Regions from separate parts of the Arthrobacter ginsengisoli genome, predicted to be linked through region 2. Evidence: riboswitches for the same ligand, from Rfam matches in the RefSeq annotation. Region 2 holds a riboswitch; each other region holds the start of a gene.
The links. Region 2 has a riboswitch for thiamine pyrophosphate ahead of J2X01_RS13955 (ECF transporter S component). Riboswitches for the same ligand answer to the same signal wherever they lie in the genome.

Region 1 (4,584 bases), on a different contig from region 2:
CGCGCCGCCGCCGTCGCCGCCGCCGTGGTGACCAGGACCTGGAACTGACCGGCGGGGAAGGCGACGATCCGCCCAACACGGTGACCCGCGTCCGTGCACCCCGTGCGGCTGCCGAGGCGCCGGTCAACAACCGCGTCACATCCCTGAAGGGCTCCACCCGGCTTGAGGCGAAGAAGCAGCGCCGCCGCGAATCCCGCGACACCGGCCGCCGCCGCACCGTCATCACCGAAGCCGAGTTCCTGGCCCGGCGCGAATCGGTCGACCGCCAGATGATCGTCCGCCAGCGCGACGACAGAATCCAGATCGGCGTCCTCGAGGACGGCGTCCTGGCCGAACACTTCGTGTCCAAAACCCAGCAGGATTCCCTGATCGGCAACGTCTACCTGGGCAAGGTCCAGAACGTGCTGCCGTCCATGGAAGCCGCCTTCGTCGACATCGGACGCGGCCGCAACGCCGTGCTCTACGCCGGTGAAGTCAACTGGGAATCCGTGAACCTCGAGGGCAAGCAGCGCCGGATCGAGAACGCGCTCAAGTCCGGCGACTCCGTCCTGGTCCAGGTCACCAAGGACCCGGTCGGCCACAAGGGCGCCCGCCTCACGAGCCAGATCTCACTGCCCGGCCGCTACCTCGTGTACGTACCCGGCGGTTCCATGACCGGCATCTCCCGCAAGCTGCCCGACGTCGAACGCAACCGCCTCAAGCGGATCCTCAAGGACCGGCTGCCGGAAAACGCCGGCGTCATTGTCCGCACCGCGGCCGAGGGCGCCTCCGAGGAAGAGCTCACGCACGACATCAACCGCCTCCGCGCCCAGTGGGAAGGCATCGAGGGCCAGTCGACCTCCACCAAGATCCTCGCCCCCGAGCTGCTCTACGGCGAACCCGATCTGACCATCAAGGTGGTCCGTGACGTCTTCAACGAGGACTTCTCCAAGCTGATTGTCTCCGGCGAGGAAGCCTGGGACACGATCGAGGCCTACGTCACCTACGTGGCGCCCGACCTCGTGGGCCGGCTGGAGAAGTGGACCAAGGACACGGACATTTTCGCGGCCTGGCGCATCGACGAGCAGATCCACAAGGCCCTGGACCGGAAGGTCTTCCTGCCCTCCGGCGGCTCCCTCGTGATCGACCGTACCGAAGCCATGACCGTGGTGGACGTCAACACCGGCAAGTTCACCGGCAGCGGCGGAAACCTTGAGGAAACCGTCACCAAGAACAACCTCGAAGCCGCCGAGGAGGTCGTCCGGCAGCTCCGGCTCCGCGACATCGGCGGCATCATCGTCATCGACTTCATCGACATGGTGCTCGAATCCAACCGCGACCTTGTGCTGCGCCGCATGGTCGAGTGCCTGGGCCGGGACCGGACCAAGCACCAGGTTGCGGAAGTGACGTCGCTGGGCCTCGTGCAGATGACGCGCAAGCGGATGGGCACCGGGCTGCTGGAAGTCTTCGGCGAACAGTGCGAAACCTGCGCCGGCCGCGGCATCGTCACCCACGACGAGCCGGTGGAGCACCGCCGCGCCAACGTGGTGGCCGCCGAGCACCACATCCCGCGGACCGAGCACCAGCCCGCCGCCCGGGTCGAACGCAAGAGCCGCCGCCGCGGCCGGGGCGGCCAGGGTGCGGAGGAGCAGTCCGTCCCGGCGGCAGTCCACCCCGAGCCCACCGAGGCCGAGCGCCACGCCAAGGCCGAGGCAACCCGCGCCGCGCTGGCGAATATCGCCGCAGCGGCGCACGCCGCGCACCTGCACGACGGCGAGGCAGCCACCGCTGCCGACGCCGCGACCCGCCATGCCGCTGTCGAGGCAGCCGTCGAGCTGGCCGCAACGGAGGAAGCAGCCGGACGCCCCGCCGCCGTGCTGACGTTCGGCGGCGAGCAGGTCGCCCTGCCGTTCGTCGAGCACCCCGACCAGGCGAGCACACCCGCGCTCACCCTGGACCTGCTGACCGAGGCGTTCGCCCACCTGGGTGAAGCCGAGGCCGCCCCGGAACCCGCAGCCCCGGCAGCAGCCCAGGAACCGGCGGCAACGGCGGCCGCCGCCCCGGCCGCCCGGACGGCGGCGGTCGCTCCGGCGCGCACCGGCGGAACCGGCCCGGGACGCGTCCAGGCGCCGGGTTCCCAGACCGAGGCGGACACCGAGGCTGGCACCTCGCGTGCCCGCCGCGGCCGCCGCAACCGGAGTGCCAGCCGCGCCCAGGGTGCAGCCAACGAGACCTCGGTGGAACAGCGGCGGGAAACCCCGCACGCCGCGCCCGTGTCAGTGCACGAGGCCAAGGTCCCGGCGGCACAGCCGGCCGCCAAGCCTGCCGCGAGCGAGCCGATCATCCTCGGCGTCGGCGTTCCGGCCTCGGAGCTCTAACGCGGGAACAGTTCAACCAGGCCGCGGGTGCGGTCCGGACTGCGTAGCAATACGGGCAGTTTCGGGCCGTGCCCGCGGTTGCGTTAAGGGATCGGGCTAGGCTGTTACCTGACACGGGGTGCCGCGCATCGGGCCGGCTGAGATCCAGACCCGTTGAACCTGTCCGGTTAGCACCGGCGAAGGGATGTCTCCCATGACCATCGCCTCATCGTTTCTTCCGCCTGTCCCTGCCGCTTCCGCCTCCCGGATCCCCAGGGTGCTGGCGATTGCCGGCTCCGATCCCTCCGGCGGCGCAGGCATCCAGGCCGACCTCAAGAGCATTGCCGCGCACGGCGGCTACGGCATGGCGGCCATCACCGCCCTGACCGCCCAGAACACCCGCGGCGTCAGTGCCGTGCACGTCCCGCCGGCGTCCTTCCTGACCGCCCAGCTCGACGCCCTCAGCCAGGACATCAGCATCGACGCCGTCAAGATCGGGATGCTGGGGGAGGCCTCAGTGATTGACGCCGTCCGCGGCTGGCTCGAAAAGGCCCGGCCCGGCGTCGTGGTCCTGGATCCCGTGATGGTGTCCACGAGCGGCGACCGGCTGCTGCGGGAGGCCGCAGCCGATGCACTGCACACGCTGTTGCCGTTCGCGGACCTGATCACACCCAACCTCGCCGAGCTCGCGATCCTGCTCAACGAGCCCGTCGCCGGAAACTGGGCCGGGGCGCTGGAACAGGGCAAGCGGCTCGCCGCCCTCACCGGCACCACGGTCCTGGTAAAGGGCGGCCACCTCGACGGCGGCAGCGGCACCGGAAACCCCGGTGACCGCAGCAATGACGGCGGCTGCCCGGATGCGCTGGTCAACACCGTCGGGCTCCTGGCCCAGGACCTCGTGGTGGTGCCGGGGGAGCGGGTGCCCACCCGCAACAGCCACGGCACCGGCTGTTCGCTGTCCTCGGCGATCGCCACGGTGCAGGCCAGACTCATGGGACAAACCGGAGCCGGGGACTGGGAGGCTGCGCTGCGCGAGGTCAAACCCTGGCTGCGGGAGGCCCTCCGCGCCTCGGACCGGCTCGACGTCGGCACCGGCAACGGCCCGGTCCATCATTTCCACCACGTCCAGCAGCACACCCAGGAGCATGGCCAAACCAGCCGCGTCCCCGCCGAGGGCGCCTTCGCCGCCGCGCTCCGGGACGCGGCAACCGCCGACCTCGAAGCGATCCACGGCCTGGACTTCATCAAGGCCCTGGCGGACGGGTCGCTGCCGGAGAAGGAGTTCGCCTACTACCTCGCCCAGGACGCGATGTACTTAAACGGCTATTCCCGGGTCCTGGCCCGCGCCGCCGCCATCGCGCCCACGGAGGCCGAGCAGCTCTTCTGGGCCCGGTCCGCCCAGAACTGCCTCGAAGTCGAGTCGGAGCTGCACCGGACCTGGCTGAGCACCCGGACGGCCGACGGAACGCTGGGGCCGGTCACCAAGTCCTACGTGGACCATCTGCTTGCCGCCTCGGTCTCCGGCAGCTACGGGGTGCTCGTGGCCGCTGTGCTGCCGTGCTTCTGGCTCTATGCCGAGGTGGGGGAGACCCTGCACGGGCAGTTCCTCGCCGCCGGCGCCCCGGACGCGCACCCTTATGCGGTGTGGCTGCGCACCTACGCGGATGCGGAATTCGCCGCCGCCACCCGGCAGGCCGTCGCCTATACCGACGCTGCGGCGCGGGCGGCGTCGGCGGGCGAACGGGACGCCATGACGCTGGCCTTCCGGCAGTCCGCCCGCTACGAGGTCGAATTCTTCGACGCGCCGCGGCTGCACGCCTGACCGCGGGAGCCGGGGGGAGCCTGTACGATAGGTGGGCACGGTTCCGGAAGTCGTTACAGCGGGCTCTGTCCATACAGAGTTGTGACTACCACGTTCTTCACGTCGGAACCAGCCTCATTTGCGGCCGAAGGCAAAATTAGCGTAGTCTAGATCTTCGGTGCTTACGCCAACACTTGGGTTATGACCTTGAGGACGCTCCACTTGATTTCGAGTGCGATTGTCCACGGGATAGCTCATGGGTTCCCCCGGGGAATCCACCGGCGTAGAGGCACAGCGTGAGCCGGACCAGAAACTTTGGACCCAGGTTCCGCACGCAAATCTAGTAATAAACGTCGAGAGAAGTGAGTTCCCCAGTGGTGTACGCGATTGTCCGCGCAGGCGGCCGCCAAGAGAAGGTTTCCGTTGGAGACTTCGTTACCCTGAACC
Region 2 (4,584 bases):
TTTCGCCTTCTGCGCGAGGGCGTCCGCCAGATCCGTGGGGTCGGTGCAGCTCATCAGCAATACGGCCGGCAGCGCGATGGCCAGGCCGCGGAGCATAAAGCCCAGGCCGAGTTCGAGGGATCCCTCGCTGATCGACCAGATCCGGGCGTCGAGCAGGATACTGCCGCTGTCCGGCGCCAGGATCGTGGTGCTCCAGCCGCCCAGCGCCGCGGCCAGGATCAGCGGCCAGCCGCGCTGCCAGAGCAAGCCGACGGTCAGCCCGGCCAGCGGAAGCAGCGCCAGTTCGAAGGTCAGCGCCACCGAGGCGGACACCCAGTCGATGGACAGCGCCAAGACCATCGTGACGAGCATAACGGCGGCAAACTTCGCCAGCGGGTTGGCCCGGGTCAGCACGGCATGGTTGCCGCGCAAGGTCAGTTCCTGCCTCATGATGCCTTGATCTTCCCTTCTTCGCGGCCCGGTTCCAGACCTTCCGGTTCCCGGTGTTCGGGGGCCCGGAGGCTCAGCTCGGTGCCGCCAAGGACCTGGCTGAATTCGGCATCGTGCGTCACGGACACGACGGCGGTGCCGTCGTCGAGCAGTTCGGAGAGGAACGAGGCGAGTTCGGCCCAGGTGTTGGCGTCCTGGCCGAAAGTGGGTTCGTCCAGGACGAGCACGCGGGGATGGGCGGCGAGGACAGTCGCGACCGACAGGCGCCGCTTTTCCCCGCCGGAGAGCGTGTAGGGGTTGGCATCCACCAGCTCCGTCAGCCGAAGCCGCTCCAGCAGTTCGTCCACGCGGTCCCCGCCGCGGCCCAGGTGCCGGGGCCCGAACATCAGTTCGTCGAGCACCCGGCCGGTGACGAACTGGTGCTCGGGTTCCTGGAAGACGGTCCCGATCCTGGCGATCAGCTGTTGCGCCTTCCACTTGTAGGGATCGATTCCGGCGCCGGCGCTGAGGTCCAGGGTGGCGGAAACCCGGCCGGATACCGGTGCGAGCAGGCCGGCGAGGGTCAGCGCGAAAGTGGACTTCCCCGAGCCGTTGGGGCCCGTGATGGTCAGCGCCTCCCCGGCGCGGACCTGGGCGGTGATGGCGGACTGCACGGGCTCCGGCGGGACCGGGCGGAAACCTCCGCGGAGTCCCGCCCGCCGCGGCCGTTCGCGTGACACGGCCAGGTCCTCAGCCGCCAAGAGCAGCTGCCCCGCAGATGCGGCACCGCCGGGGCCGGCGGCCGGGGTGCCGGTCCGGGTGCCCCGGGGCCGGGTCTGCGGCACGTACCCGGGAACCCAGACCCCGGCCGCGGTGAGCATGTCCCGTGCCTGAGCCAAAACCCGGTCCGGCGGCCCATCGATCAGCACGGCCGAGTGCGTGGCCGATCCGGGCTGCAGCACCACAATCCGGTCCACGAGGTCCTTCCAGATGGAGACCCTGTGCTCCACCACCACCAGGGTGGCCCCGGTCTTGGCCAGGCAGCGGCCGACCGCGTCGCGGACTTCCAGGACACCGGCCGGGTCCAGGTTGGCGGTGGGTTCGTCGAGCAGGATCAACCCCGGGCGCATCGCCAGGATGCCGGCGAGCGCCAGCCGCTGCTTTTGGCCCCCGGAGAGCGACGACGTCGGGTGGTCCAGCGGCAGCCTGCCCAGCCCGACGTCCTCCAGCGCTTCGGCCACCCGCATCCAGATGTCAGCCGGGGGCACGGTCAGGTTTTCGGCGCCGAAGGCGACGTCGTCGCCCAGGCGCGAGAGCACCACCTGGGTCTCCGGGTCCTGCTGCATCAGTCCGGCCCGGCCGCGCTGGGCCCGGGGCGGGGCGCCGTCGATCAGCAGGCTGCCCGTCTCGTCCGCGTCCTCGGCGTCCGCCGGTGCACTGCCAGCGGCCCCGGCGGAGCTGTCGCCGAGCACCCCGGCGAGGGCATGAAGCAGCGTGGACTTACCGGCGCCGGAGGGGCCCAGCAGCAGGACCCGCTCCCCGGGCCGGATGTCCAGGTCCAAGCCGCTGACGGCGGGCCTGGGCCTGCCGGCGTGCCGCCAGCCCCAGCCCCGCGCGGTGACCGTGGCTGGGCGCACTCCGTGGTCGGCGGGCATCAGGAGAAAACGGGCTCCGTGGCCGCCTTGCGGGAGGCGAAGGAACTCAGCACCCCGGTCCTGGCCAGGCCCCGGGTGGCGAGCCAGGACAGTCCGCCGGCGATCACGGCGCCCGAGATGGCGGTGAAGATGATGTACGCCAACTTGTCGCCGCCGGCGTACGCGATGTTCCAGCCCCACGGCAGGAACGAATCATTCAGCCCGCAGAACAGTCCTGCACCAGCCCCGGCCAGCAGCGATACAGGCAGGTTGAACTTCTTGTACATGAACGCGGCGAAGACCAGTTCGGCGCCAAGGCCCTGCAGAACGCCGGAAATGAGCACCGTGGTGCCGTACTGCGAGCCCATGATCAGCTCACCGGTAGCTGCCACGGTTTCGCAGAACAGCGCGGCGCCCGGCTTGCGGATGATGAGCATGCCCAGCACCGCCGGAATCATCCAGCCGCCGGCATAGAGCCCGGTCAACGGCGGATAGAACGCGTTGACCGGGGCGGAAATGAGGTTGGCGCCCTGGGACCAGGCCCAGAAGATCACGCCACCGGCCACCGCGATCAACGCGGCCACCACTATGTCCACCACACGCCAGTTGTAGCTGCGTCCGGTGAGCGTCTGCCGTGCAGATGTATCAGTCATGTCGTCCTCCTGAGGAACAGGAGGGGAGAGTGCCCCGGGTCCGCGGCTTCCGCCGCCACTCCGGGCCCTCTGAGAACTCGACTCCCTTGCGCCGGTACTAACCGGATCAGGTTCGAGGGTCTGCGGCTGTCCGCACTCTCAGCGCCCACCTGCGGTTTCCCCGGATTCCTCCGGTGATGCCCGACGGCGGCGCTCCCCTGTCGTATTTAATATCGCCCTTATGGGCGTGGCCCAGTTTACACCTGTCAGGCCGTGATTTCCGGGGCAGCCGTCACAATCCGCGGGCTGCGGAGCCGGTGACCGGAGAACGCACTGCTTGGTAGAGTCGGCTAGGCAATGGGAACACCGGACGCCGCCTCCCGGCGGCCGACTAACGGAAGCCGAAAACCTTGACCGATTCAGCAGCGCCTTCCCCCGGCTACGACCCGGACTCCGCCGACGAGCAGCCGCACGGATCCCTGGCGGCGCTCATCGGCCGCATCCTGGCTGAAATCGACGAGCTGCAGTTCCCGTCTTTCAGCAAGGACGACGCCCTGGACCTCGGCCTCCGCCTGGTCGAACTCGGCAGGCAGCGCTCCCACCCGATTGCCATCGACATCACCAAAGGTGAGCAGGTGCTCTTCCACGCGGCGCTGGCGGGCGCCACCCCGGACAACGAACGCTGGATCAGGGCCAAACAGCGCACGGCCGTGCGCTACGAAGTCCCGTCGCTACTGGTGGGCCTTCGTGCCCGGGCTGCCGGCGGGCGGATCGAGGACAACGCCTGGTTCGACCAGACAGAGTTTGCCGCCCACGGCGGCGCCTTCCCCATCTACGTGCGCGGGACCGGCATGGTAGCCACCGTCACGGTATCGGGGTTGCCGCAAAAAGCCGACCATGAGCTGGTGGTGGAAGCCCTCTCCGAAATCCTCGGCCGCCCCGGGACGCCGGGACGCTAGGCCAGCCTGTCGGGCGCTAGGCTAGGGGCAGCCCTGTTCCTCCCGCAAGGAGTCCGAAGAATGAACATTCTCATCAAACTGCTCGGCACCGGCGTCAGCCTGCTCGCCGGCTATGTCGGCACCAAAGTCGTTGACACGGTCTGGGAGAAATCCACGGGCACCAGGCCGCCCAAGGGCGACGACGACGATGTGCCCACCACGCTGCGCTCGGCCCTGACCTTCGCGCTGATCTCGGCTTCCGTCAATGCCATCATCCAGGTCCTCGCCAACCGCGGCACCCAGCGCGCGATCACGCGTTACGCCAAGTCCCAGGACATCGTCTAGCGTTCACCGCCCGTCGGTGACGCCGTCGTCGTCGTCGGTGAAGCCGCGCGTACCCGCCGCCTGCTGCACCACGGCCTCCAGCTCGTCCGTGCTGAGCAGCTCCGGGTGCAGGTGCTTGGTGCGGTACCCGGCCCGGCCCACCATGTGGGCCGACACGGGCACGGTGAGCAGCTGGAAGATCCAGGCCAGCACCAGAACCGGCCAGACCCACCAGGTGCGCATCTGCAGGCCCAGCGCGACGAGCAGCAGGAACAGCCCTAGCACTTGCGGCTTGGTGGCTGCGTGCATCCGGGTCATCAGGTCCGGAAAGCGGAGCAGTCCCACCGCCGCGGCGAGCGACATCAGGGCGCCGACGACCAGAAAGACCGCCGAGACGGCGTCGATCACGGCATCACCGGAAAATGTCTCAGGATTCACGCGGTTTCTCCCGACGGTCGGCTACGAAGCGGGCCACCGTGACGGAGCCGACGAACCCGATCAGGGATACCGCCACCAGCAGCATGAGGTTGTTCAGGTGCCGGTTGACGGCCATGTCGATGCACAGTGCCGCTCCCACGATCGCCAGCAGCACGTCCGCGGCAAGCACCCGGTCCAGCAGCGACGGGCCCCGGGCGATCCGGATGATCG
Region 3 (4,584 bases), on a different contig from region 2:
AGCTCAAGGATGCCCAGGCCCGCCGGGCCGAAGGCGCGAAGGCTCTTCCGACCGGTGCCGCGTTCGGCCAGCAGGGCGCGGACTTCGATCCCTCCCAGCTGAACCTGCCCAAGGGCTTCGACAAGTTCCTCGGCGGCGGCAAATAGGCCGCTGCCGGCCGAGATGTCGGCGGCCCGTTCCCGGGCCGGTGTCATAGGGTTAGACCATGTTCAAGCAGCGCGTAGTCTTCGTCCACGGGGCGGGCAGCTTCGGCGCTGCCGCTTGGCCGAAACAGCACGGGATGGCGCTGGATTATGACGCGCTGTTCCTGCGCCGCCACGGCTATGACCCGGTCGCCGAGCCGCTGGAAACGGACTTCGCCGCCGACGCCGCCATCGTCCTGTGCGCCCTGGCCGATGACGGCCGCGGCGAAACCGGCGGGCACGTCGTCGCCCATTCGCAAGGTGCCATCGCCGCGATGATGGCCGCCGTCGACCGGCCGGAACTCGTGCACTCCCTGACCCTCGTGGAACCGGCCTGCCTCTCGCTCACCGCGGATCAGCCGGCGACGGCGGCGCACCGCGCCCTGATGCAGCCGCTCTTCGACGTCCGTCAACAGCTGAGCGATGAGGATTTCCACCGCGAATTCGTCCGCCGGGTCTTCGCTGCCCACACCCCGGCCCAGGCGGCGCTTGGTGCTCCCGGCCCGGAGGACCAGCGGGAGGCGCGCCGCCTGCGCCTGCAGGCTCCGGCCTGGGATGCCCCGCTGCAGATCGTCCCGGGCGTCCCCACGCTGGTCCTGACCGGCGGCTGGGAGCCGCTCTACGAAGAAATCGCGGGCTACCTGCGCGAGACCGGAGCCCTGCACCGCATCGCGCCGGGCGGGCACCGGCCCCACGATTCAGCGGAGGGCAACCGGCTCATCCGGGGGTTCATCGCCGACGTCGGCCGGCAGCAGCACGCCCAGGCCTCCTAGCTGCCTGCGGGTCCCGCCGCGGCAGGGTCCGGCAGGTAGACCTTGCCGCCCGAGGCCAGGAACTCGGTGCTCTTGGCCCGCATCCCCGCCGCACGCGCGGCCAGCGCGGACTCCGGGTCCGCGGACCCGTATTCGTCCCGGATGTCCTGGCTGATCCGCATGGAGCAGAACTTGGGCCCGCACATCGAGCAGAAGTGGGCGGTCTTGGCCGGCTCCGCGGGAAGCGTCTCATCGTGGAAGGCTTCCGCCGTCACCGGGTCCAGGGACAGCCCGAACTGGTCCCGCCAGCGGAACTCAAATCGTGCCTTGGACAGCGCATCGTCGCGTTCATGCGCGCCGGGGTGGCCCTTGGCCAGATCGGCGGCGTGGGCGGCGATCTTGTAGGTGATGACGCCGGTCTTCACATCGTCCTTGTTGGGCAGCCCAAGGTGTTCCTTGGGCGTCACGTAGCAAAGCATGGCGGTGCCGTAGCGGGCGATCTCGGTGGCGCCGATTGCGGAGGTGATGTGGTCATAGCCCGGGGCAATATCGGTCACCAGCGGCCCCAGCGTGTAGAACGGGGCGCCTTTGCAGAGTTCCTGCTGGCGTTCCACGTTTTCCCGGACGAGGTGGAACGGCACATGGCCCGGACCCTCCACCATGACCTGGACATCGAACCCCCAGGCCCGCTGTGTCAGCTCGGCCAGGGTGTCCAGTTCGGCGAACTGCGCCGCGTCGTTGGCGTCTGCGGTGGCACCGGGCCGCAGGCCGTCACCGAGCGAGAACGCGACGTCGTAGCGGGCGAAGATTTCGCAGAGCTCGTCGAAGTGGGTGTAGAGGAAGTTCTCCTGGTGGTGGGCCAGGCACCAGCCGGCCATGATCGCCCCGCCGCGGGACACGATGCCCGTGACCCGGTCGACCGTCAGCGGCACATAGCGCAACAGCACCCCGGCGTGGATGGTCATGTAGTCCACGCCCTGCTCGCACTGCTCAATCACCGTGTCCCGGAAGACTTCCCAGGTGAGGGCGTTGGCCTCGCCGTTGACCTTCTCCAGCGCCTGGTAGATCGGGACCGTGCCGATGGGGACCGGGGAGTTGCGGATGATCCATTCGCGAGTGGTGTGGATGTCGTCCCCGGTGGAGAGGTCCATCACCGTGTCCGCACCCCATTGGGTGGCCCACTGGAGCTTGTCGACCTCCTCCGCGATGGAACTGGTCACGGCCGAGTTGCCGATGTTGGCGTTGATCTTTACCAGGAACGCCTTGCCGATGATCATCGGCTCGGATTCGGGGTGGTTGACGTTGCTGGGGATGATGGCGCGGCCCGCGGCCACTTCGGAGCGGACCAGTTCGACGTCGCAGTTCTCGCGCAGCGCCACGAACCGCATCTCCCGGGTGATGACCCCGTCCCGTGCGTAGCGCATCTGCGTGACCGTCCGGCCGTCGACCGCGCGGCGCGGCACCGGCCGGTCGCCCCTCCACTCGGCCGACGCCGCGCCCCGGCGCACCGCCGACCTGCCGTCATCGAGCAGCTCCCGTTCCCGGCCGGCGTAGGTTTCGGTGTCCGCCCTGGCCTCAATCCAGGGCGCCCGGTACGGATCCAGCCCGCGGACCGGATCGCTGCCCGGGCCGGCCGTGCGGTAGACCCGGAAGGGTGGGTTCCCAACGCCGCCCGGTGAGGGTTCCAGGGCAATCTCGGTCACCGGGACGCGGATGCCATGGTCCGGGTCCGTGGTGAAGGCCAGCGAATGGGACTTCAGCGACTGCGTGGTGGCTGCAGACTCGTTGTGGACTGACTCATTTTGGACAGGGCTGTGCTGTGTTAGTTGCGTATTCACGAAAATACTCACTTCCTTCGCCGGCATTACCCGGACAGGTTCAACGGTCGCAGGCTGCCATAGCCCGATCTCAGCCCCTGCAGGGGCACCCGTGTGGTCGTAGACGAAGCTACCACACGCCGTCCGGAGGGCCGCGGTGTGTGACGGCGCCCGGTCCGGCCGCGGTTTAGGCTGTAAGCCATGACCGGCATCTTCGAGTTCAGTGGCCCCATTCTCACCGGACCCGACCAGGAACGCCGCGGGCTCTGGTCCGTGGACGGACTGCTGACCTTCGACCGTCCGGCCGCCGCGCCGGACCTCGTCCTGGCCGGGTGGGTCATCCCCGGGCTGGTCGACGCGCACTGCCATATCGGGCTCGGCCCCGGAGGTGACGTCACCGAGCAGCTGGCGGAAGAACAGGCCCTGACCGACCGCGACGCCGGAACCCTCCTGGTCCGGGACGCCGGCGCCGTGCACGACACCCGCTGGATCCGGCAACGGGCGGACCTGCCGCGCATCATCCGCTCAGGCCGGCATATCGCCAGGACCCGGCGGTACCTCCGGGGCTTCGCCGTCGAGGTGGAGCCCGGGAACCTGGTGGAGGCCGTGCGTAAGCAGGCACGGGCCGGCGACGGCTGGGTCAAACTTGTGGGGGACTGGATCGACCGTGACGCCGGCGACCTCGCCGCCAGCTTCCCGGCCGGCACGCTCAAAGACGCTGTCCAGGCCGCCCACGACGAAGGCGCCCGGGTCACGGCCCACTGCTTCGCCGAAGACACGCTGGACGACATGCTCGATGCCGGCATCGACTGCATCGAGCACGCAACCGGCCTGCTCCCGCGGCATCTGGAGCGTTTCGTCGAGCAGGGTGTGCCGATTGTGCCTACGCTCATCAACATCGCCACCTTCCCCGCCATCGCCGCGCAGGCGGAGGCGAAGTTCCCCAGGTACGCGTCGCATATGCGCTCACTCTGGGAGCGCCGGGCGGAACGCGTCCTGGCAGCCTTCGACGCCGGCGTCACCATCTACGCCGGAACGGACGCCGGCAGCGTCATCAGGCACGGACGCATCGTCGACGAGCTCCAGTCGCTGCACGCCGCCGGGCTCCCGGCCACGTCCGCCCTCGACGCCGGCACCTGGGCCGCCCGCGCCTGGCTCGGGGCGGACGGCATAACGGAAGGTGCCAGCGCGGACGTCCTGGTCTGCGCCGAAGACCCGCGCAGCAATCTGGCCACCCTGCGGGACCTCCGGCACATCGTGTTGCGCGGAGAACTGGTCCGCCGGGACGATCCGACCCGGTTAGGAATAAATTGAAGCTTCAAGTAATTTAGAGATACATAAAGGTCATCGACGGGCGGTGGCCGACCTTAGTACCGGAGCGATCACATGACTGCAGGAAACAGCACCCAGGATCTTCTTCCCGCCGAACTCACCATGGGCACCGTGATGCTCAAGGTCGGCGACATGAAGATCATGACGGACTATTACCAGCGCGCCCTCGGCCTCGATATTGTGACCGAGCAGGACGGCGGACTCTACCTGGGCCGCAAGCAGAAGCCCCTGGTCCATCTGGCACCGGCGCCCGGCCTGAGCGTCCCCTCCCGCGGTGAGGCCGGCCTCTTCCACACGGCCCTGCTGTTCGACGACCAGACCTCCCTTGCCGCCACCGTCGCCAGCGCGGCGCAGTATGAGCCGCAGTCCTTCAGCGGCAGCGCCGACCACCTCGTCAGCGAAGCCTTCTACTTCACCGATCCGGAGGGCAACGGGATCGAGCTCTACTGGGACCGTCCCCGCGATGCCTGGTCCTGGGACGGCAAGAACGTGGTGATGGAC

Region 1: it holds a riboswitch for thiamine pyrophosphate, as region 2 does, so the genes downstream of both, J2X01_RS01905 (bifunctional hydroxymethylpyrimidine kinase/phosphomethylpyrimidine kinase) here and J2X01_RS13955 (ECF transporter S component) in region 2, are expected to answer to the same signal.
Region 3: it holds a riboswitch for thiamine pyrophosphate, as region 2 does, so the genes downstream of both, thiC (phosphomethylpyrimidine synthase ThiC) here and J2X01_RS13955 (ECF transporter S component) in region 2, are expected to answer to the same signal.

The regions. Positions count from the first base shown of each region.
Region 1 is NZ_JAVDVQ010000001.1:407,717-412,300, reverse strand. It holds gene J2X01_RS01910 (Rne/Rng family ribonuclease) at 1-2,357, shown strand, start outside; TPP riboswitch at 2,462-2,559, shown strand; gene J2X01_RS01905 (bifunctional hydroxymethylpyrimidine kinase/phosphomethylpyrimidine kinase) at 2,551-4,158, shown strand; gene rplU (50S ribosomal protein L21) at 4,512-4,584, shown strand, end outside.
Region 2 is NZ_JAVDVQ010000011.1:124,939-129,522, forward strand. It holds gene J2X01_RS13945 (energy-coupling factor transporter transmembrane component T family protein) at 1-429, opposite strand, end outside; gene J2X01_RS13950 (ABC transporter ATP-binding protein) at 426-2,063, opposite strand; gene J2X01_RS13955 (ECF transporter S component) at 2,063-2,695, opposite strand; TPP riboswitch at 2,761-2,904, opposite strand; gene J2X01_RS13960 (heme-degrading domain-containing protein) at 3,085-3,633, shown strand; gene J2X01_RS13965 (DUF4235 domain-containing protein) at 3,694-3,957, shown strand; gene mnhG (monovalent cation/H(+) antiporter subunit G) at 3,961-4,374, opposite strand; gene J2X01_RS13975 (MrpF/PhaF family protein) at 4,364-4,584, opposite strand, start outside.
Region 3 is NZ_JAVDVQ010000016.1:58,092-62,675, forward strand. It holds gene ffh (signal recognition particle protein) at 1-146, shown strand, start outside; gene J2X01_RS16225 (alpha/beta fold hydrolase) at 206-955, shown strand; gene thiC (phosphomethylpyrimidine synthase ThiC) at 952-2,772, opposite strand; TPP riboswitch at 2,768-2,875, opposite strand; gene J2X01_RS16235 (amidohydrolase family protein) at 2,953-4,065, shown strand; gene J2X01_RS16240 (VOC family protein) at 4,138-4,584, shown strand, end outside.